Roseateles amylovorans: one gene and its partners. The protein of the gene in region 3 interacts with the protein of the main gene of each other region in a pairwise test. Links are inferred from orthologs where the notes say so. Each region holds a gene or a part of one and is shown on either strand. Other genes may lie near its edges.

Evidence for each region. The genes of interacting proteins can lie anywhere in the genome.
Region 1: the proteins of N4261_RS07715 (region 3) and N4261_RS18270 interact in binary tests that used the Escherichia coli proteins (3 or more experiments, as listed by UniProt). The link is inferred for Roseateles amylovorans from one-to-one orthologs.
Region 2: the proteins of N4261_RS07715 (region 3) and N4261_RS26070 interact in binary tests that used the Escherichia coli proteins (3 or more experiments, as listed by UniProt). The link is inferred for Roseateles amylovorans from one-to-one orthologs.

The regions. Positions count from the first base shown.
Region 1 is NZ_CP104562.2:4,413,086-4,420,361, reverse strand. The notes cover bases 2,750-5,547. They hold N4261_RS18270 (protein-glutamate methylesterase/protein-glutamine glutaminase), read right to left. Parts: upstream 4,803-5,547; coding sequence 3,696-4,802; downstream 2,750-3,695. Other genes in these bases: N4261_RS18260 (CheR family methyltransferase), read right to left, coding at 5,544-5,547; cheD (chemoreceptor glutamine deamidase CheD), read right to left, coding at 4,831-5,502; N4261_RS18275 (nuclear transport factor 2 family protein), read left to right, coding at 3,059-3,679; N4261_RS18280 (hypothetical protein), read left to right, coding at 2,750-3,062. Also shown: rdgB (RdgB/HAM1 family non-canonical purine NTP pyrophosphatase), read left to right, coding at 1-6; radical SAM family heme chaperone HemW, read left to right, coding at 17-1,201; N4261_RS18290 (LysR substrate-binding domain-containing protein), read right to left, coding at 1,167-2,156; N4261_RS18285 (hypothetical protein), read left to right, coding at 2,172-2,426; more of N4261_RS18280, read left to right, coding at 2,574-2,749; more of N4261_RS18260, read right to left, coding at 5,548-6,401; N4261_RS18255 (GGDEF domain-containing protein), read left to right, coding at 6,583-7,276. UniProt on the Escherichia coli protein: Involved in chemotaxis. Part of a chemotaxis signal transduction system that modulates chemotaxis in response to various stimuli.
Region 2 is NZ_CP104562.2:3,105,064-3,112,512, forward strand. The notes cover bases 1,730-4,700. They hold N4261_RS26070 (methyl-accepting chemotaxis protein), read left to right. Parts: upstream 1,730-2,384; coding sequence 2,385-4,016; downstream 4,017-4,700. Other genes in these bases: N4261_RS13025 (hypothetical protein), read left to right, coding at 1,730-1,949; N4261_RS13030 (hypothetical protein), read right to left, coding at 2,065-2,226; N4261_RS13045 (alpha-ketoglutarate-dependent dioxygenase AlkB), read left to right, coding at 4,043-4,651; N4261_RS13050 (nuclear transport factor 2 family protein), read right to left, coding at 4,652-4,700. Outside these bases: N4261_RS13010 (cellulase family glycosylhydrolase), read left to right, coding at 1-124; N4261_RS13020 (hypothetical protein), read left to right, coding at 704-1,306; more of N4261_RS13025, read left to right, coding at 1,350-1,729; more of N4261_RS13050, read right to left, coding at 4,701-5,164; N4261_RS13055 (hypothetical protein), read right to left, coding at 5,185-6,000; N4261_RS13060 (glycoside hydrolase family 30 protein), read left to right, coding at 6,500-7,449. UniProt on the Escherichia coli protein: Receptor for the attractant L-aspartate and related amino and dicarboxylic acids. Tar also mediates taxis to the attractant maltose via an interaction with the periplasmic maltose binding protein. Tar mediates taxis away from the repellents cobalt and nickel.
Region 3 is NZ_CP104562.2:1,788,801-1,796,171, forward strand. Bases 1,919-4,811 are described here. They hold N4261_RS07715 (chemotaxis protein CheA), read right to left. Parts: upstream 4,487-4,811; coding sequence 2,351-4,486; downstream 1,919-2,350. Other genes in these bases: N4261_RS07720 (response regulator), read right to left, coding at 4,507-4,811. Also shown: N4261_RS07700 (chemotaxis protein CheW), read right to left, coding at 1-284; more of N4261_RS07720, read right to left, coding at 4,812-4,869; N4261_RS07725 (hypothetical protein), read right to left, coding at 4,960-5,415; N4261_RS07730 (hybrid sensor histidine kinase/response regulator), read left to right, coding at 5,687-6,859; N4261_RS07735 (response regulator), read left to right, coding at 6,856-7,371. UniProt on the Escherichia coli protein: Involved in the transmission of sensory signals from the chemoreceptors to the flagellar motors. CheA is autophosphorylated; it can transfer its phosphate group to either CheB or CheY.

The sequences.
Region 1 (7,276 bases), 2.6 Mb from region 3 along the record:
GGCTGACATCATCCGCATGATGCGGCCCGGCACGCTGAGCCTGTCGGCGCTGCCGCCGCTGTCGCTCTATGTGCATCTGCCGTGGTGCCTGCAGAAGTGCCCGTACTGCGATTTCAATTCGCATGAGTTCCGCGCCGGCCGCGAGCTGGACCTGGACACCGGCCGTGCCTACCTCGCCGCCTTGCGCGCTGATCTGGAAGCGTCGCTGCCGCTGATCTGGGGACGTCCGATCGTCTCGGTGTTCATCGGCGGCGGCACGCCCAGCCTGTTCCCGCCAGAGCAGATCGCTGAACTCATCTCCGACCTGCGGGCGCGCCTGCCGCTGGAGCCGGGCTGCGAAATCACGATGGAAGCCAACCCCGGCACCTTCGAGCGCGAGCGCTTCGCCGGCTTTGCCCAGGCGGGCGTGACCCGGCTGTCCATCGGTGTTCAGAGCTTCGACGATGCGCAGCTGAAGCGGCTGGGCCGGGTGCACAACAGCGACCAGGCGCGCGCCGCGATCCAGGAAGCTGCGCAGGCGTTCTCCACCTTCAACATCGATCTGATGTATGCCCTGCCGGACCAGACCCTGGAGGCGCTGGCCAGCGACATCGAGCAGGCGCTGTCGTTCCAGCCGCCGCATCTGTCGGTCTATCACCTCACCATCGAGCCCAACACCCGCTTCGCCAATGATCCGCCCGAGCACCTGCCGGATCCGGACCTGGCCAGCGAGATGCTGGACCTGATCACCGAACGCACCGGTGCGCAGGGCATGTCGCGTTACGAGGTCTCCGCCTATGCGCGGGACGGTCATCGCTGTGCCCACAACCTGAACTACTGGCAGTTCGGCGACTACCTCGGCATCGGAGCCGGGGCGCACACCAAGCTCAGCTTTGCCCACCGGGTGCTGCGCCAGGTGCGTTGGCGCGATCCGGCCACCTTCATGGCCAAGGCGGCCGAAGGCCAGGCCGTGTCCAATGAGAACGAGGTCGCCCGCAGCGAGCTGCCGTTCGAGTTCATGCTCAATGCCCTGCGGCTGCGCGAAGGCGTGCCGCTGCAGAGCTTCCTCGAACGCACCGGGCTGCCGCCGTCGTCGATCGCCCAGGCGATGGAGAAGGGACGTGCGAAGGGCCTGCTGGAAGCGGATCCCGCCGTCATCCGGGCGACGCCGCTGGGCTTCGATTTCCTCAGCGACTTGCAGGCCTTGTTCCTGGCGGCGTGAGGGGCGCGAAGGGCGTGATCTGCGCGAGCGGGGCGCTCAGGCAGGTGTGAGCGCCGTCCAGCTCCGCGCGTGAGCAGGCCATTTCGTCCCGCAGCCAGGCAATGAAGTCGACCAACGCCGGCTGCTCCCGCAGCGCGGGCGGGTAGACGATCTGGTAGCGCTGCGGTTCCTGCAGCACGGCCTGGCGTGGGGCCACCCGCACCAGACGGCCATCCATCAGCGCATCGGCCGCCAGCAATTCACGGGTCAAGCCGATGCCCATGCCTTGCTCGGCCGCCTGCAGCAGCAGGCCGGCGTCGTTGAAGGTGGCCATCGGGACCACCTGGCACCGCAGGCCGGCGCCTTCGAACCAGGCCGCCCACTGCCCGGCATCGCCCAGCAGCGGATGTTGCGTCAGCGCGGCCAGCGGCTGCCCGATCAACTGATGCGCCAGCGCGGGTGCCGCGACCGGCAACATCGTGGAGTCGAACAGCGGCTCTGCAATCAAACCAGGCCAGGGCCCTTGACCTTGGCGCAAGGCCAGGTCGAAGCCCTCTCGTTCCAGATCCACCAGTCGCTGTGAGGCGTCGATCTCCAGCGCCACTTCCGGATGCAGCGCGTGCCAGCGCCCCAGTCTCGGCATCAGCCAGCGCTGTGCAAACGAGGGCAGCACGGTGATGCGCAGACTTCGTTGCTCCGAGCCGTGGGCAGCCGTCGCGGTGCGCAAGGCCTGGTCCAGTTCCACATAGGCCCGCTCGACACCCCGCAGCAACGCCTGTCCGGCTGCATTCAGCACCACGCGCCGCCCCTGTCGGGCGAACACCGGAAAGCCCAGTTGGCCCTCCAACGCGCGGATCTGCTGGCTGACCGCGCTGTGGGTCAGGTTGAGCTGCTCGGCTGCGGCGCGCAGGTTTTCGGCGACGGCCGCAGCGCGGAAAGCCGCCAGGTATTGGAGGGGCAGGCGAGGCAGGCGCATGGACACCCGTGGTGGTTGAGGTCGAGGGCGACGGACATCGACGCCGACTGTCTCGGTCGTGATCGCGATCGCGACCTCGGCATCGGCATCGGCATCGGCATCGGCATCGGCATCGGCATCGGCATCGGTATCGGTATCGGTATCGGTATCGGTGACGATGACGATGACGATGACGATGACGATGACGATGACGATGACGGTAACCGGGGCGGTACAAGCAGCTTGAATCGTGCCGCTGGAAAGATTGGCTACACGATAGAGCGAGGATAAAGCGTTTGGAGGCCGCTTGCTGGCTATCTAGTATGACCAGCATGTTGACACCTCGCACGTTTTGCCTCGCGGCTCCTTGGGGCTGTGGTGCATCCGTCCCCAAACGCCTCGGTTGCCGTTCTGCGGCGCCTCACAGGAGGATCGGCCATGAATGAGCCTGACCTTTCACCGTCGTCCTTGACCTCGCCCACCTGCCATCTGCCGCGACCGGTGTTGAGCGGCCGCGTGGTGCTGATCTTGCTGATCCTCATGGCCACACTCGCGCTGGGCAGCTCGGCATTCGCATTCAGCGACCACAACGCGGAGCAGCGTGAAGCGGCGCTCCAGCGTCGCGAGCCGCTGAGTGGGTCATCCACCGTTGCCGCCCCATCGGCACGCGCGTTCCGAAGTCCCGCCGCCGGCGCGGTGGCAGCGGCTGATCCGCCCGCCGACGCGACGACCTCGGCTGCCGCGTCTCCCATCGCCCGCAACGACCTGGCGTTGAGGGTGGCGGGCCTTGATGCCACCCGGCGTGATGCCGCGAGGCGCTACGCGGCGCTCCGGGACAGCCCAGAAGCCCGCCCGACCGAAGCCGCCGCGTTGCCGGCATCCCGCCGTATTCCGCCGTATCCCACCGAAAGAAGCACCACGCCATGACTGATGCCACGCCCCTCTCCGCCGGCCCCGTGCAAGACCAGGGGGACCGTCCACCGACCGTTTCCGAAGTCGCCCTTGCCGCTGCGAGCGCTGCGACCCGTCGAGGCGCCGTCCGCGCGACCGCACTGACCGATGCCGATGCCACCGAAGCATCGACCGGAGCGACCGGAGCGACCGGCGCCACGCCCCCGCCTCATCCGCAGATTGTTCAGGACCAGCGATCCGTCGCCGAGGTGGTCCAGGCTCAACTGGAGGCCTACAACGCCCATGACGTCGAGGGCTTGCTCGCCTGCTATGCGCCTTCGGCCGCCCAGTACGAGTACCCCGATCGCTTGCTGGCGCAGGGCCATTCGGCGTTGCGCGCGCGCATGGCGCCGCGTTTTGTCGAGCTGCGACCGCAGGCCACGCTGCTGAGCCGCATCGTCGTCGGCTCGGTCGTGATCGACCATGAGCGCATCCTGAACCAGTCGCCGGACGGCGCCAGCGTTCGCGAGTTGATCGCGATCTACGAGGTCGATCCCGCCGGCACGACGATCGACACGGCGTCCGGCTCCCCCAATGAAAACGGGCGCATTCGAAGCGCCCGTTTCGTGTTTGGCGAGTCTAGGCCCGCTTGAGATCGAGGTCTTGTGGTCAGACGCGGTTGAGCGACATGCCGGCGGTGCTGCGCAGCCGCTCGACCAGCTTTGTCGCAATCTGATGCAGCGGCAGCACTTCGTCGGCCGCTCCGGCGTTGATGGCTTCGCGCGGCATGCCGAAGACGACGCAGGTCGCCTCGTCCTGCACCAGGTTGTAGGCGCCGGCATCCTTCATGAGCTTCATCGCCTTGGCGCCGTCCGCGCCCATGCCGGTCAGCATGATGCCCAGCGCATTGGGACCGACCACCCGCGCCGCCGAGGTGAACAGCACCTCGACCGACGGCTTGTGGCGGTTGACCGGCTCGCCGTCCTGCACGCGCGCGATGTAGTTCGCGCCGGAGCGCTCCACGCTGAAATGCATGCCGCCCGGGGCGATGTAGCCGTGGCCGGGCAGGATCCGTTCGCCGTCCTGGGCTTCCTTGACGCGGATCTTGCACAAGCCGTCCAGGCGTGCGGCATAGCTCCGGGTGAAGCCCGGCGGCATGTGCTGGGTGATACAGACGGCGGGGCAGTCGGCGGGCAGATTCACCAGCACGTCCTTGGTGGCTTCGGTGCCGCCGGTGGATGCGCCGATGAAGATGATCTTTTCAGTCGAGAGCCGACCCAGGCTGGCAATCGGTGCTGCCGGCTTGTGGGCCGGAGCCGCACTGCCCGCGGCGCCGCCGGCCGGGGCGGGTGTGGCCGCATGCAGGCGGCGGATCTGCGCCTTGGAGGCGATGCGGATCTTGTCGGTGATGTCCTGCGCCAGCGCACGGATGCCGTCGGCCACGCCGATCTTGGGCTTGGCCACGAAGTCCACCGCGCCCAGCTCCAGGGCCTTGAGGGTGACCTCGGCGCCGCGCTCGGTCAGGGTGGAGACCATCACCACCGGCATCGGCCGCAGCCGCATGAGCCGCTGCAGGAAATCGAGGCCGTCCATCTTCGGCATCTCGACGTCCAGGGTGATCACGTCCGGATTCAGGTTGCGGATCATCTCGCGCGCGGCGAGCGGGTCGCTGGCCGCGCCGATGCATTGCATGTCGGGCTGGCGGTTGATGATTTCGGTCAGGATGCTGCGCACCAGTGCGGAATCATCCACCACGACGACTCTGGTCTTGGCCATGTTGTTTTCTCCTCGATACCGCAGGCGGTTAGAACAGATCGATCGATCCGCCGACGCTCGCCACCGGCTGCGCCTTCTGCGCAGCGACGCGATCCTGTTGCACCAGGGCGTCGGCGTTGGTCGGCGCCAGGCGCTTGACCATGGCCTTGCCGCTCTTGGGCAGGAAGCACACCTTGCGCGGATAGATGTCCATCACGTCCTTGGACACGATCGGGATGCGCTCGATCTTCAGGAAGTCGATCACGAAGTTGGTGTTGCGCTCGCCGACGTTGATCGTGTTCATGCCGGAGATCACCGCGCCGCCGCCGAAGATCTTCGCTTCCATGCGGCTCTTGGAGGCGCCGCGCTTCATCATCTCGTTGATCAGCAGTTCCATCGCGAACGAGCCATAGCGGCCGGAATCGCCATTGCCTTCCGGCAGCATGAAATGGTTCATGCCGCCGATCTGCGCATGGCGGTCCCACAGGCAGGCGGCAATGCAGGAGCCCAGCGTCGTCATGACCAGCAGTTCTTCGTTGTCGACGAAGTACTCGCCGGGCAACACCTTGACCGCCGGACTCTTGAAGTGCGCTTCGTAGAAGAAGAACGATGCTTCGCCCTGCTTGCGCGACATCGTCTTGAGCTGGGCCACGCGCGCCGCACCGGCGCTGGCCAACGCCGTGCTGTTGAGCAGGGCGGAAGAGGCTTGGGGCATGCTCATGAGGCGTGGAGGTTGGCTGAGATGAAGGGATGCACCGGCAATCAACCGACGCGTTCGTAGACGGTCTTGCCGCGCAACTTGAACAGGTCTCGCGACTCGGTGAAGTTTTCGGAGTGGCCGACAAACAGCAAGCCACCGGGGCGCATCACCTTGTGGATGCGCTCCAGAACCTTGCGCTGTGTCGGTGCGTCGAAATAGATCATCACGTTGCGGCAGAACACGATGTGGAAGGGCTCGCCGAGCGACCACTGCGCATTCATCAGGTTGAGCGTGCGGAACTCGATCATGCGCGCGAGTTCGGGCTTGATGCGGATACGCCCCTCGTTCGCGCCGGTCCCTTTCAGGAAAAACTGCCGAAGACGCTGAGGAGATAGCCCCCGCGACTCGGTGGAATACACACCGCGACGGGCGGTGTTGAGCACATTGGTGTCAATGTCGCTGGAAATGATCTGCACGCCGCTGCTCGCGCCCAGCGCTTCCTGGCAGGTCATCGCGATGGAGTAGGGCTCCTCGCCGGTGGAGGCGGCACAGCACCAGATGCGGATCGGCTTGCCGGTGAGGGTCTTGAGGTCGTCGGCCAGCGCGTGGAAGTGATGGTCTTCGCGGAAGAAGGAGGTCAGGTTGGTGGTCAGGCAGTTCACGAACTCCTGCCACTCCTGGTCACCCTGCGGGCCGGTGACGCTCTCCAACCACTGCAGGTAGTTGGCAAAGCTCTTGTGGCCGGTGTCGCGCAGTCGTCGCGACAGGCGGCTGTAGACCATGGCGTGTTTGCCGTCGTGCAGGCTGATGCCGGCGTGCTGGTAGATCAGCTGGCGGACTCGGTCGAAGTCAGCCTTGCTGAAGCTGAATTCATGGTCGATCGCCTCAACCGGCGCGGGGGCCTGTGGACCTGGTCGCATGGTGCGGGTGATTTCTTTGTTGTTGGATGCCGGAGCACCGATGTCCGCCATTGTCGGCATTCGGTAGTTTGAGGGCTAGTCGCCGAAAGGATGTGTGAAAGAGGTGGTAGAGACCCGTCATTTTTGGGCAGTTGTACCGAAGGCGCGCTGCTAGACTGCATTGAAATCTCGTCCGACCCCCTTGAACCACCCGACCAGCCTCATTGCCGCGCATGCCCTGCGCCTGGACCTCGCCCTGCAGCTGTTGCAGCAGGCCGGTGCAATGCTGCCAGACGCGGAGCCCTACAGCGAAGCATGGTTGCAGGGCATCCTGGATGCGCTTTGCGATTTGTCGAGCAAGGATGCGCTGACCGGACTGGTCAACCGCCGCAGCTTCGAGATGGCACTGGGCCGTGAGGTGGACCGGGTCGCGCGGTCCGGCGAGCCCGCATTGCTGCTGGTGCTGGACATCGATCATTTCAAGGCGATCAACGACAACCATGGCCATCTGGCCGGTGATCAGGTGATTCGCGAGGTGGCCCGGGCGATCGGCCAGGCGGTGCGTCCCATGGACACGGTGGCGCGGGTGGGTGGCGAGGAATTCGCCATCATCCTGCCCAACTGTCCGACCTCCGTGGGTGTGATCGTGGCCGAGCGCATTCGCGAGCGGGTGGCCGCATTGACCGTCGACGTGGGTGAGCCGGCGCCGCTCACCACCACGATCAGCATTGGAGGGGCATTCGCGCCGCAATGGGTGCGTTCGTCGTCCCTGTTGTGGACCGAACGGGCGGATCGCCAGCTCTACCGTGCCAAGGCCGAGGGCCGCAACCGGGCCTGCCTGGAAAGTCACATCGACTCGCTGGTCAGCGCCGAAGAAAAAGGCATGTTGTTCGCCG
Region 2 (7,449 bases), 1.3 Mb from region 3 along the record:
CCCGAACTCGGGCGACACCGGCGGGGTGCTGCAGGACGACTGGAAGACCGTGTCCACCGACAAGTACAACAACCTGAAGCGTCTGTGGGACGGCTCGGCCGTGGACGCCAACGTCTGCAAGTGAGGCGCGGGTTGCCGCCGCCTTCGGGGTGAGGGCGGTGCGCGCCTGGAGGTGAATGCAGGAAGGCCCGGCTGTGTCCACAGTCGGGCCTTTGTCCTTGCGGGCAGCGCAAAGTCAGGCGCCACTGATGGCGCATGCGGCGGCCAACGTCAGCGCGCCCGCCGAAGGCGGCCACGGTCCAGCCGATGGTGCCGTTGCGCAGCGCCGCCACCGGATTCGGGAGCCCGGCATTGATGAGCGACTGCGCGCCGATGATGCTGCGGGTCCGGCCGGCGCAGTTCACGATGATCTGGGTGGACGGGTCCAGGGCCAGGTCTCGCGCCCGGCGAACCAGCTCGGCGCCGGGCACGCTGATGCCGCCGGGCAGTCCGGAGGGAAGCGTCAGGCGTCGGGAGGGCGCTGCGGCGGCGCCGTCCGTTCATGCAATCCGTCACGACCGGCCCATCGTGTCAGGGTAAGCGCAAAGCATCGGCTCAAACCCGGGCTGGCATGATCCCGCGCAGCATGAACCTGGGCGCTGCGGGCGGATGACTCGATCGACTCAGGTCAACGACCGTGTGTTGCATCGAGGGAGGATTTTCCGTGTCTCAGCCGCAAGCCCCATGGACATCGACCGCGCCGCCGGATCCGGTGTCCGACTATGCGTCGCGCTTTGCGCCGCCTCAGGCCGAGGTGGCCATCGTGGTTCCCGAGCAGGCCCAGGGCCGGCCGATGTGGTTCTCGGTGGGGCCGCTCAAGATGGTCGTGATGTGCATGGTCACGATGCAGTTCTACAGCGTGTACTGGTTCTACAAGCAGTGGAAACTGGTGCGGGAACGGGAGCAGTCGTCCATCATTCCGGCCTTGCGTGCGCTGTTCGGGATCTTCTTCGTCTACGCGCTCTGCACCCGCGTGCATGCCTCCGAAGGCAGCGCCGGTGCCAAGCTCAACGTCCCGGCCTTGGCGGGCGGATGGATCGTCACGACGGTGTTGTGGAAACTGCCGGATCCCTACTGGTGGGTGGCGATGGCCGCACCGCTGTTCATGATGCCGGTGCAGGCCGCGATGAATGCGGTCAACGAGATCGCTGCGCCGGGGCATGACCCCAACCGTCGTTTCAGTGCATGGAACTGGGTGGCCATCGTGCTGGGCAGCTTGCTGCTGGTGATGGCTCTGATCGGCACCTTCATGCCCGAACAGGCTTGAACGGCCGTGGATGGCCATGAGCGACCCTGAACGAGGTTGAGCCGTGAACCCGGAATCCACCAAGACACCCCCGAGCCTGGCGATGGAGCTCCGCCGCTGGACGGCGCTGTTCACGCTGCCGTTCGCGGCCGTCATTGCGCTGAGCGGACTGGCGGGGCTGCTGTGGCTGCCGCATCTGCTGGGGCCGCGGTTGGGTCTGGCCATGAGTCTGCTGGGGGCTCTGGTGATGCTGGCCTTGGCGGCCTCCATCGGTGGCGGTGCCTTGCAGTCGCTGCGACTCCACGGCCCGGCGCTGGTGGTGGATGCACAGGGCATCACCGACCATTTCCATCTGCATGCGCACCTGCCGTGGTCGGACATCGAAAGTGCGTCACTCGATGTGGGCGACGGCGACAGCCTGGTGCTGGTCCTTCGTCCTGGTGTCTCGTTGCCTGGCGGCGGCGAAGTCCGACCGTCGATGTGGCGGAGTGCCAAGCGATTGTTCAACGGCGGCGACGTGAGCATCCCGCTGGGTCGGCTGGCCTACCACCCCCACCGCTTGCGGCAGGCGCTGGAGGCGCATGCCGCCCGGGCCAAGCTGGTCGATGCGCAGGCGCGGCGCGGCGTGGCTGGTGCTTCGCACAGGGATGTGCAGAGCTTCTGACGTCCGGCGGCGCTGGGTCCCGCCGCTCAGGCCAACGTTGTGATGTGCCCCGGAGCCCAACAGGCGGCGCGATTCGCCAGGAAGCCGTGAAGCCAGCGGCTCCACCGACTCGGCATCACACCGGTCGCCACACCGGCGACTCCTGAATCGCCACCTTGCGCGGCAGGATCTGCGCGCCGGTGAAGGACGCGGCACGACTGTGGGCGGGATTGCCGATCCGCAGCGGGGTGACGGTGTCGGCCGCGTCGGCAATCGACAGGCCCAGCCCGGTCGACATCGCGACCGAGGCGGCGGCCGTTTGGGTCAGCCAGTGGCGTCGGGACAGGGGCCGTATGCGGGAGCCGTCGCCATGCCCGCGCACCGAGGCGAAGCAGTTGTAGGCGATCGCCCGACAGGTGTTGGTGCATCTGGCTGACCTGAGGCAGTGCGTTCCTCGTGCAGGGTTTTCCCAGCCGCGTCGCTAGAGTGCGGCATCCCTCGATCGGGCCTGTGCTCTTCCTCTTCTGCCTACCTGGACCACCCATGACCTTCCTCGACAACATCAAGATTGGCAAACGCCTGTTTATGGCTTTCGGCGGCGTCTGTACGCTGTTGGTCGGCATCGCACTCGTGGCTTACTTCGGCATCGTTCGCTTGGGCGATCAAGTGAACTTGATCACTGACGAAGACTATCCCCAGCTCAAGCTCACCGCCGTCATCACCAAGGCGGTGAATCAGCAAGCCCGCTCCGCCCGCAACCTGATCATCGTGAACGACCGTGCTCAGCGTGATGGTGAACGTCAGAAGATCGAGGCTCAACTGCCCGTGATCGGAGCGGCATTCGACAAGCTGGTACCGATGGTGAACCGGGAAGAGGGCAAGCAACTGCTCGCCGTGGCCATTGAAAAGCGGCAGGCCTACCTGGTGCAACTGAAAGCCTTCCTGGAGGCGTCGAAGTCCGATGACGTGGAAGCAGCGCGCACGCTGCTTCTGGGTGCGGTTCGCGTGCCTCAGCTCGAATACATGAAGCAGCTGGAAGCCTTCAGTGACTTTCAGGAGAAGCAGATGGATGAGGCCGCCATAGAGGCGGACGTGATCACCGAGCAAGCATTGCGCACGATCACCGTGGCTGGCATTGCGGCGGTGCTGTTCGCGGTGGCTGCCGGCGTGCTGCTCGGTCGGTCCATCACTCGGCCAGTGGCGGAGGCCGTGACGGTGCTCGACCGCGTGGCTCAGGGCGATCTGACCCACGATCTGGTGGTGACCCGCCGGGACGAGATGGGCGATCTGCTGCGTGCAGTGGACCAATCCACCCGCTCGCTTCGCACGGTGGTGGTGGGCGTGCGCCAGGGCGTGGATTCGGTGTCGACGGCGGCCGGCCAGATCGCTGCAGGCAACCTGGATCTGTCCAGCCGCACCGAGCAGCAGGCGGGCGCCCTGCAGCAGACCGCTTCCTCCATGGAGCAGATGACCAGCACGGTGGCCGAAAGCGCCAACGCGGCGCGTCAGGCCGCCGAACTGGCCCAGACCGCCAGCGACGCAGCCGGCAAGGGCGCGCAGGTGGTGTCCGACGTGGTCGGGACCATGAGCGAGATCTCCGACTCCAGCAAGCGCATCAGCGACATCACCGGGGTGATTGACGGCATCGCCTTCCAGACCAACATCCTGGCGCTGAATGCCGCGGTGGAGGCGGCACGCGCCGGTGAACACGGCCGTGGCTTCGCGGTGGTGGCCACGGAGGTGCGCGCCTTGGCGCAGCGCTCGGCCGCCGCAGCGAAGGAGATCAAGCAATTGATCGGCACCTCGGTCGAGAAGGTGGAGGCAGGCTCCGAACGGGTCGGTGCCGCCGGGACGACCATGCGCGACATCGTCAGCCAGGTCGCGCGGGTGACCCAGCTGATCAACGAGATCTCGTCCGCCGCCACCGAGCAGAGCGCCGGCATCGGCCAGATGAGCTCGGCGGTCTCCCACATGGACCAGGCCACGCAGCAGAACGCCGCGCTGGTGGAAGAGGGCGCAGCCGCCGCACAAAGCCTGAATGACCAGGCCCGTACGCTGCTGCAGACGGTGGAAGTGTTCCGGGTCTGATTTCAACGGCCTGCAATACTGGCGGCATGTCTTCGCCCGACCAAGCGCCGCTGTTCGATGATCTGCAAGTGCCCGCCGACGGCCTGCCCGCAGGCATGGTCTACGAGACCGGCTTCCTGTCGGCTGATGAGGAAGCCGCGCTCATCGCGGTGATTCGCGCGCTGCCGCTGGAGGCGGCGCAGTACAAGGGCTACACCGCGCGACGTCGCGTGGTGAGCTATGGCGGCAGCTTCGACTACGACACCAACCGGCTGCTGCCGTCGTCCGCGTTGATCGACGAGCTGCAGCCGCTGCGGCGCCGCATCGCCGACTGGGCTGGGCTGGCGCCGAGTGCGCTGGTGCATACGCTGGTGGCTGAATATGCCCCCGGCACGCCGCTGGGCTGGCACCGGGACGTGCCCGACTTCGAGGAGATCTTCGGCGTCTCCCTCGGCGCGACCGCGACGCTGCGCTTTCGATCCTATCCGCCCGACATGCCGCAGCGGGCGGATGTGCTGAAGCTGGCCGTGGCGCCACGGTCGATCTATCGGATCAAGGGGCCGTCCCGCTGGGCGTGGCAGCACAGCGTGGCGCCGGTGGAGCGGCTGCGGTGGTCGGTGACCTTCCGCACGCTCAGGGATGCGCGCGCCCGTTGATCAGGCCCCGCCCATGTTGACCTGACCGGTGCCCTCGCTGCGCAGCAGCAGCACCTTGCCGTTGCGGCGGACCAGCGTGTCCTGGGTGCGCGAACGCATGGACATGATCGATCCGCCGATGTCCAGCGAGCTCTGCACCTCGACCGTGGCCTGCTTGCGGTTCTTCGCAATCTGGATGTTGCGCAGCGTGTAGTTGGAATCCAGCTGCAGCATGCCGCCCATCTTCTGACCGATTTCTTCCCATGCCGCATAGGTGTGGCGCAGGGATTCGCAGGTCTCTTCCTTGTTCAGGATGTCCACGCGCGGGCGCGGCTGGCCGGCGACGCGCACCGCGGCTTCGGAGCTGAAGTCGTCCGCCAGCATGGCGCAGAGCTTGTCGGGCTCGCGGTTCAGGGTGGCGGCTTCGTAGTCACGGTAGAACGCGGTGACCTGTTCGGGTGTGAGGGTGCGCCCGCCGATGAAATACCACCAGCCGCCAATGGCCAGCAAGATGGCCAGAACAATCGCTTTCAAGAAGTCCTCCCCGGACGTGTTTAAGAAGTGGTGGTGTGCAGCAAGGCCTTCGCCGCCTCGATGCGCAGGGCCATCGGCACGCTGTCGTCATTCATCACGCGCAAGAGGAAGGCGCGGGGATCGTCGGTGTGCGCCCGCGAGACAGTGGGCGCGGCGGCGCCGAGGGCGGGCAACGCGTCGGTCGCCAGGTGCTCCGGCGCGGCTTCGGTAGCTCGCGCCGATGTCTTTGCTGACGCGCTGACGTTCAACTGCTTCATCGCTTCGTCCCATTCCGCCGGCTTGATGCTGCGAAGGGGCTGCAGCAGGTCGGCCTGACCCTCGGCGCCAGGCGGCACGTCCAGCCAGGGCGTGTCTGAAAAGATCGGAGCCAGGTCGGGGGCGATGAAGGCCGACCATTGATCAGACCGCACCTCGGCCACTGCAGGGCTGGCCTGCAGATAGGCGCCGCCAGGGGAAGTGTCCGGCCGCGGCAGCAGCGCCACCCGTGACCGTGGAATGGCTGCGAGATGGCGTTGCGTCAGCGCGTCCAGGACCGCGTGGGCTTGCGCCGCCGGGACCGGCGACTGCAAGGAGAACCACAGTTGCATGCCGTCGGCACCGGACACGGCGATGGCGGGCGCAGGCCAGGACAGGTCGGCCTGCACCGCGCGCCAGACGGCGCTCAGCGCGGTCCAGTCGGCAGGACGGGCCACCTCCAGCATCAGCGCGCGCACCGGGCTGGTCGGTGCAATGAAGGGCAGGGACGCGGCAGCGGCGGTGCCGTCGGAGACCCCCGCATCCCCCTCGGCGGCAGGCAGGACGAAGAGGCGGCGCAACTGGGATTGCAGTCGTGTCATGGGCGGTCGATCGTCAGGTAGGTCATTGAATCCTGGGATTCAAAAGCAGGCGGCACTCTACTTGAAGCGGACGCGCGCGGCGCAGGCCTTTCGTCATGTGGAGGACGTGGGTTCGGGTGGGCTGTGTGTTCGGCCGAGCACCAGTCATTGCCCCAGCCGCCTTCGCGTGGCCAATACGGCTCATGGCGTGAGCCGCAAATGCAGAAATACGGCTCAAAACATGAGCCGAATTCTGAAAATTGCGGCTCACCGGCCTCTTCATCCGGCCTTTTCACCCGGCCTTTTCACCCGGCCTCGCCGGGGCCGGCTCCCTGCGCACCCCCCACGGTCGGCTGTCCAGCGACGTCCACGCCCGCCCTGGCGTTTTGCCCGTTGACCATCCAAATCCGAACCCTTATGCTGGCTCTTGAAAGCGCTTTCAGAATGCGCCAATCGATGAACCGCCTCGCTCTGCGGGACGCGCATCGACACATCAACGAGACAAGCGACAGACCCCGACATGCCTTCGATGACTCCCTCGCCGGCTTCCTTGCCGACCTCTCAGCCGGCGTCGCCCTTGCGCTGGACCCTCTCCGCCAAGGGCGCCGATCTGGCCACCTCCACCCGTTTCGCCGAGCAGCCACCCTTGACGCTGACCGATGCCGCCGGCGTCGCGGCGCAGCCGTCGCTCCAGGGATTGCCGCAGTTGGCGGTGAACAGTCAGCGCGCCTTCCAGCGGATTGAAGGCTTCGGCGGCGCGTTCACCGAAGCGGCGGCCACCACCTGGCAGCAACTGCCGCCCGAGGAGGCCGATGCGCTGCTGCGGGCGTATTTCGACGCGGATGCGGGTCACGGCTACAACTTCTGCCGTGTGCACATGAACAGCTGCGACTTCTCGCTGGGCAACTATGCGCATGCGGCGGTGGAGGGCGATACCGCCCTGGCGCACTTCAACATCGACCGCGACCGCCAGGCCTTGCTGCCGATGATCCTGGCCGCGCAAAAACTGGCGGCGCGCCCGATGCAGTTGCTGGTGTCGCCCTGGAGTCCGCCGGCCTGGATGAAGACCAATGGCCAGATGAACAACGGCGGCAAGCTGCGGCCGGAATACGCCGCCGTGTGGGCCCAGTGCTATGTGCGCTTCATCCAGGCGTACGAGGCCGAGGGCGTGCCGGTGTGGGGCGTGTCGGTCCAGAACGAACCCGACGCCACCCAGCGCTGGGACTCCTGCGTCTACAGCGCCGAGGAGGAACGCGACTTCGTCCGCGACCATCTCGGGCCCGCACTGCATGCGGCCGGGCTGTCGCGCATCCGGATCGTGATCTGGGACCACAACCGCGATCAGATGGTGCAGCGCGCTGATGTGGTGTATTCCGATCCGGAGGCCGCCAAGTATGTGTGGGGCTGCGGCTTCCACTGGTATGTCGAGGATCACTTCGACCATGTCCGGCTGGTGCATGACGCCTTCCC
Region 3 (7,371 bases):
GTGGCGCAACCCAGTTTCAGGCGCAGGTCCACGATCGGGACGATCACGCCGCGCAGGTTCACCACACCCTTGATGAAGTCGGGCGCGTTGGCGATGCGGGTCGGCTGCTCGTAGGAGCGGATTTCCTGCACCTTCAGAATGTCGATGCCGTATTCCTCCTGTCCCAGACGGAAGGTGAGGTACTCACCACCGGCCGGCGCGTTCGACGCGCTGGAAGGAAGGGTCAGCGCGGCGCCGGGGCTGGCTTGCACAACCTGTGTGCCGGTTTGTTGGACGATTTCCATGATGTGACCTCGTGCGACGGATTAAAAGGTTTCCCAGTCGCCATCAGCGGCGGCCGTGGCCGGGATTGCCGGCGCGGGGGAGGGAGTGAACGAGGCGGCAGCCGATTTCGGCGCCGCAGCGGGCTTCTTCAGGGGCGATGCGGCCGGCTTGGTCTTCGACACCGGCTTGGCGCCGGCTGCCAGCGGCTTCTTCAGTGCACCTGCGGGGCTCGGGCGAGCGCCGTGGGATGCGGTGGAGGAGGTCGTTGCAGCAGGCTTGGCGGCGGTCGACGACGTTGACGACGCAGCGGACTTGACCGGCGCCTTCGGGCTGGTCGTGGCAAATGAATGGGCGTGCGTCGTCGATGGGGAGGCCGAGGACGACGAATTCGAGAACGCGTGCGCCGACGCCGACTTCACCGCACCCGACGCGCCATGTGACTTATACGCCGGTGCCGGCGCGGCTGCCACCGCAGCGCTCGAACTCACGCGGAACCGATCCACCACCGAACCCAGGCGCTCGGCCTGATCCTTCAGGCTCTCGGCGGCGGCGGCGGATTCCTCCACCAGCGCGGCATTCTGCTGCGTCATCTGGTCGAGGTTGCCCACGCCCTGGGTGACCTGGCTGATGCCGTCGCTCTGCTCGCTGGAGGCTGCGGTGATCTCACCGATGATGTCGGTGACCCGCTGCACGCTGGAGACGATGTCGCTCATCGTGCTGCCGGCTTCCTGCACCAGGCGCGAGCCGGTCTCGACCCGCTCGACGCTGGCGCCGATCAGGGTCTTGATCTCGCGGGCCGCTTCGGCGCTGCGTTGTGCCAGTGAGCGGACCTCGCCGGCGACCACCGCAAAGCCGCGGCCTTGTTCGCCGGCACGGGCAGCTTCGACCGCCGCGTTCAGCGCCAGGATGTTGGTCTGGAAGGCGATGCCGTCGATCGTGCCGATGATGTCGCTGATCCGCTTGGAGCTGGCATTGATCTCGTCCATCGTCGAGACGACCTGGCTCACCACCTCGCCACCCTTGGCCGCCGCGCCGGAGGCGGAGGAGGCCAGCTGGTTGGCGGTGCGGGCGGAGTCGGCGGTCTGCTTGACGGTGCCGGTCAACTGCACCAGCGAGGAGGCGGCTTCCTGCAGGTTGGAGGCGGTCTGCTCGGTCCGGCTGGACAGATCCTGGTTGCCGGTGGCGATTTCCATCGACGCGGTGCGGATCGAATCTGCAGCCGTGCGCAGTTGTCCGACCATGGTCTGCAGGGCTTCCTGCATGCGGTGCAGCGAGCGGGTCAGCTTGGAGGCTTCATCCACCCCTTCCACCGGCTTCATGGCGCGCGACAGGTCGCCTTCGGCGATCGCGGCAGCCAGCGCTTCGGCATCGGCCAGCGGGGCACAGATGGTCTGCATGTTGAGCAGCGTCAGCGGCACCACGACGATGGCGGCGAACACCAGCACCAGGCCAAAGGCCCAGAGCACGCCGCCCTGGGTGCTCTCCATGCCTTTGCGCATCTCCTCGGACTGGGCTTCCAGGCGCTGGGCAAGTTCGTCGAGCTGCTTCTCTGCCTCGACGACCTGGTCCTTGGCCGGTTGCAGCAGGCGGTCGGCCACGGCGGCGTGGTCGTAGGCGCCGGCTTCGAGCTGGGTCACCACATTGGCCGACTTGGCCGCATAGGTCTCCAGCGCAGTCTGCAGTTTCTTGATGGCATCCTGATCATCTTCGCCGCTGAGCTTGCCCAGTTCGGCGAGTTCCTCCGACGCCTTCTTGCGGGCCTCGTCCCACTTGGCATGGCGGCTCTTGACGACGTCGGGCTTCTCGTAATTGATGATCATGTCCTTTTCATGGACACGGATCTTTCCCATCGTGCTCGTGAGATCGGCGATCAGATTGCCGCGCGCAGTCGACTTCTCGAGGAATTGCTGTGTCTGGCCGCGCATCGACTGCATGCCATACAGGCCGACGCTCCCCACGACCACCAGCAGCGCGAGCACGATCCCGATGGCGCCGATCATGCGCGTGCGGATGCTGAATTGACGCAGCAGTGCACTGAAGTTCATGTCCTACCTCTTATCTCGTTATCTCGGACTTGGCGCACCATTCAATGGCGCGAACGTCGGACCAGGCTGCCCACGTCCAGGATCAGGGCCACCCGCCCGTCGCCCATGATGGTGGCGCCGGATACGTCCGTCACCTTGCGGTAGTTGGCCTCCAGGTTCTTCACCACGACCTGTTGCTGCCCCAGCAGCTCGTCGACCAGCATGGCCACGCGGCCGCCTTCGGCTTCCACGACGACCATGATGGAGCTGACGTGCTCGAAGTCGAAACGCGGCACATTGAAGACCTGCTCCAGTTCCACGACCGGCATGTATTCATCGCGCACCTCGACCACACGGCCGGAGCCGCCCACGGTCTTGATGGTGTCGGACTGCACCTGGAAGGACTCCACCACCGAGGACAGCGGCAGGATGTAGACCTCTTCGCCGACGCCCACGCTCATGCCGTCCATGATGGCCAGCGTCAGCGGCAGGCGCACCGAGACCTTCATGCCGTAGCCTTCGGCCGAGTCGATCTCGACCGTGCCGCCCAGCGAGGTGATGTTCTTCTTCACCACGTCCATGCCCACGCCGCGGCCCGACACGTCGGTGACCTGGTCGGCGGTGGAGAAGCCGGGGGCGAAGATCAGGCCCCAGACCTCCTGGTCGGACATGCTGTCCGGCGCATCGATGCCCTTTTCGCGGGCCTTCTTGATCAGCTTCTCGCGATTGAGGCCGCGGCCGTCGTCACGCACTTCGATGACGATGGAGCCGCCCTGGTGGGACGCCACCAGGGTGATCGTGCCCTGCTCGGGCTTGCCCTTGGCTGCACGGTCGGCGGGCGATTCGATGCCGTGGTCGCAGCTGTTGCGCACCAGGTGGGTCAGCGGATCGGTGATCTTCTCGACCAGGCCCTTGTCCAGCTCGGTGGCTTCACCCTGGGTGACGAGCTCGACCTTCTTGCCCAGCTTGGCCGCCAGGTCGCGCAGCATCCGCGGGAAGCGGTTGAACACGACCGACATCGGGATCATGCGGATCGACATGACCGATTCCTGCAGGTCGCGCGTGTTGCGCTCCAGGTCGGCCAGGCCGGAGGCCAGTTGCTGGTACAGGCCCGGATCGAGGTTGCGGCTGTTCTGGGCCAGCATCGCCTGGGTGATCACGAGCTCGCCGACCAGGTTGATCAGTTGGTCGACCTTCTCGACAGACACCCGCAACGTGGACTGGTCCATGTTGGCGCCGCCGGCACGCGGCGCGGCCTCGACCTTGGCGGGTGCGGCGACCTTGGCCGGCACCGGCACATTGGCTTTGGCCACTTCGGCCGCCTTGGACTCGGCCGCGGTAGCGGCGGGTACGCCGGGAGCGTCGTCAAAGAAGCCGTAGCCGGGATCCTCTTCCTTCTTGGCTTCCACTGGCGCACCCGGTGCGCCTTCATGGAAGCCGAAACCCTCACCCAGCGGCAGGATCTTGACCTGCTCGCGGGAGACATGGAAGGTGAACAGGTCCAGCAGGTCGTTGTCGCTGCTGCTGGTCAGGACCTTGAAACGGCGCATGCCGTCGGCCGAGATGCCGCCATCCAGCGGCTCGATCGTGCCCAGGTCGGTGATTTCCTTGAACAGGTCGACCAGGTTGTCGGCCTGTGTGGGATTGCTCAGGGGACCAACCAGCAGTTCCAGTTGGCGCACATTGGACTTCAGCGCCGCCGGTGCGGCACTGGGGGCAGGGGCCGGCGCCGCCACCGGGGCGGGTGCGGGCGCTGCGCGGACGCCGTCCAGCGTGCCGCCGTCCACCAGGGTCCGGATGCTGACCAGCAGGTCCGAGGTGTCGAAGGCTTCGGCGCCGGAGCCTTGGTGGCGGGCCAGTTGGGCGCGCAGGGCGTCGCCGGACTGCAGCAGCACATCCACCATCGGCGAGGTCGGGGCCAGTTCATGGCGACGCAGCTTGTCCAGCAGCGTTTCCATCTGGTGCGTCAGTTCTGCCACGTCATTGAAGCCAAACGTCGCTGCGCCGCCCTTGATCGAATGGGCGCAACGGAAAATGGCGTTCATCTGCTCGTCATCGGGGTTCTCGATGTCCAGGTTCAGCAGCAGCTGTTCCATGTTGTCGAGGTTCTCGCCGGCTTCTTCGAAGAAGACCTGGTAGAACTGGCTCAGGTCGATGCCAGCACCCAGATTGGCGCCTTCAGAGGTCATGTCTCCCATCAATCTCTCCCCCGCCGGTATCAGCGGATGACCTTGCCGATCACTTCGATCAGCTTGGCGGGGTCAAAAGGCTTGACCAGCCAACCGGTGGCACCTGCGGCGCGGCCGGCCTGCTTCATCTGATCGCTGGACTCGGTGGTCAGGATCAGGATCGGGGTTGTCTTGAACTTGGGGTTGTCGCGCAGCTTCTTGGTGAGGCTGATGCCATCCATGCGGGGCATGTTCTGGTCGGTCAGCACCAGGTCGAAGTCGCGCTGGGAGGACTTCTCCCAGGCGTCCTGCCCGTCCACCGCCTCCACGACATTGAAACCCGCATTCTTGAGGGTGAACGAGACCATCTGGCGCATGGAGGCCGAATCGTCTACGGCGAGGATCGAGGGCATTTTTGGTTCTCCGGATGACAAGCGGTTTTCGGTGGGACCTGAAAAATCTTTAGGGCCTTGTGGGCGCTCTTACGGGTGCGCGGGCGGATATCAGAACAGCTCGACCGAGCCGGCGTCCATCTCGTCCTGCGTCACGGGATTCGGTCGCAGGGGTGCAGTTTCGACGACAGTCAAGCCGTCTTCATCCTCGCCGAACGTATCCCGGGCCAATTGATCGGAACAATTCCTCAGACGCTGGCTGGTATGCGCGATCAACTGGGTGGACATGTCCTGGAATTGCAGCGCAGTGATCGCTCCGGCCAGATGCAGCATCAGTTGCTGCAGCGCATCGGTGTCTTGCTCGCTCGCGGCACGTGCCTTGAGCTGGTCGACCAACGACGACGCGCCGAAGAAATGCGTTGACAACGCTTCGCACGCATCATCGAGCAAACGCTGCAGGCGTTCGAGGTCGTTATTGACCGTCATCAGATGATCTTGCATTTCGGCGGCGGCCAGCAACGGCATCAGCCCACCGTCTGGCTCGACCGCTGTCTCATCGATTTGCATCTTGGCTCCACATAGGTGTCCTAGGACCTACCTGGGTCGATCCCACTTCGACCCGTACCTGGACTTGACGGCTGACAAGAATCTTCGGCTTTTAGGAGGCGTCTGTCGACGGGACTAATTGGCCAAATCCCGCCCATTTACTTCAGACCGCTCCCTGAGGCTCAAATTCTCGATAAGGGAAAACGGCAACTCTAAGGTTTCCAGATGTCAATGGCGCGCTGTGTCCCTCTCGTAGATGAGGGAGTCGCGACAAACTTGGCATACTCGCGCCATGCCTTCCTCGCCTCTGGCTGAACGCCGCCTGCGTTTGCTCCATATCGAAGATTCCGACCTGGATCACCAACTGATCCTGGCGCAGTTGCAGCGCGCCGGATTGCGGTTTGATGTCAAGCGGCTGGACAGCCTGCCGGATATCGAAGCGGCGCTGGTTCACCCGTGGGATGCCGTGATTTCCGACTACAACCTGCCGGGTTTTTCCGGATTGGTGGTGTTGGATCTGATCAAACAGCGGCAACTGGTGCTGCCGTTCGTCCTGGTGTCGGGCGAAATCGGCGAGGACACCGCGGTGGCGGCGATGCGGACCGGCGCGTCCGACTACTTGCTGAAGAACAACCTGGCGCGCCTGGCGCCGGCGCTGCTGCATGCGATCGAATCCTGCGAGGCCCAGCGCGCGCGCCAGGAAGCGGATCGGGAGCTGCTCAAGTCCAAGCAGCAGCTGCACGAGCTGGCGGGCCACCTGCAGACCAGCATCGAGATGGAGCGCGCCGCGATCGCGCGCGAGATCCATGATGACGTCGGCGGCTCGCTGACCGCGCTGAAGTTCGAACTGGCCTGGATGGCCCGTCACAGCAAGGACCCGGCCATCCTCCAGCGGGTGCATTCGGCGCTGGACACGGTGACCAGCGCGATCGAATCCAGCCAGCGGATCATGCACAACCTGCGGCCGGCGATCCTGGAGCAGGGGCTGCTGGCGGCGGTGCAATGGCTGGCTGCGCGCTTCGAGCGCCGCACCGGCATTCCGACCGCGGTCATCAGTACCAGCGAACTGCTGCAGTTGCCCGCCGGCGTGCCACTGGTGGCTTATCGCACCGCGCAGGAGGCATTGACCAATGTCTCCAAGCATGCGGGGGCGTCCAAGGTCGAGCTGGAGTTGAGCATGGACGGCGGCGTGCTGACGCTGGAAGTGAAGGACAACGGCCAGGGCCTGGCGCCGGGTGATCTGAGCAAGGCCCGCAGCTTCGGCATCCGCGGGCTGCGGGAACGCGCGGCCACGGTCGGTGGCTGGGTGGACCTGAGTTCAGGTGTGCATGGCACCAGCCTGATCTTGTCGGTGCCGCTGCGTGGCGTCATCCATGCCTTCGAGGATGATGATGCCGAGGAAGGCGGGCCGGGGACCCGCGCGACCGATGTGGAGCATGACCCGTCCACCTGGGGCCAACTATGATCAAAGTGATTCTGTGTGATGACCATGCGCTCATTCGGCGGGGCATCCGGGATACCTTGTCCGATGCACCCGACATCGAAGTGGTGGGCGAGGCCGGCGACTATGGCGAGCTGCGCAGCCTCATGCGCAGCCTGCCGCCGGAAAAGCAATGCGATGTGCTGGTGCTCGACATCAACATGCCGGGCCGCAGCGGGCTGGATGTGCTGCATGTGCTCAAGGACGAGGGCACCACCACGCGGGTGCTGATCGTGTCGATGTATCCCGAGGACCAGTATGCGATCCGTGCGCTGCGTGCCGGCGCCTACGGCTATGTGAACAAGGGCGGTGACCCGCAGCTGCTGGTGCAGGCGGTGCGGACGGTGGCCCAAGGCCGCAAATACGTCACGCCCGAGATTGCCCAGATGCTGGTGGAAAGCCTGACCGCGCCCGCGCCAGAGCAGGCGCACCAAAAGCTCTCCGATCGGGAGCTTCAGACGCTGGTGATGATCGCCTCCGGCAAGCGGCTGTCGGAC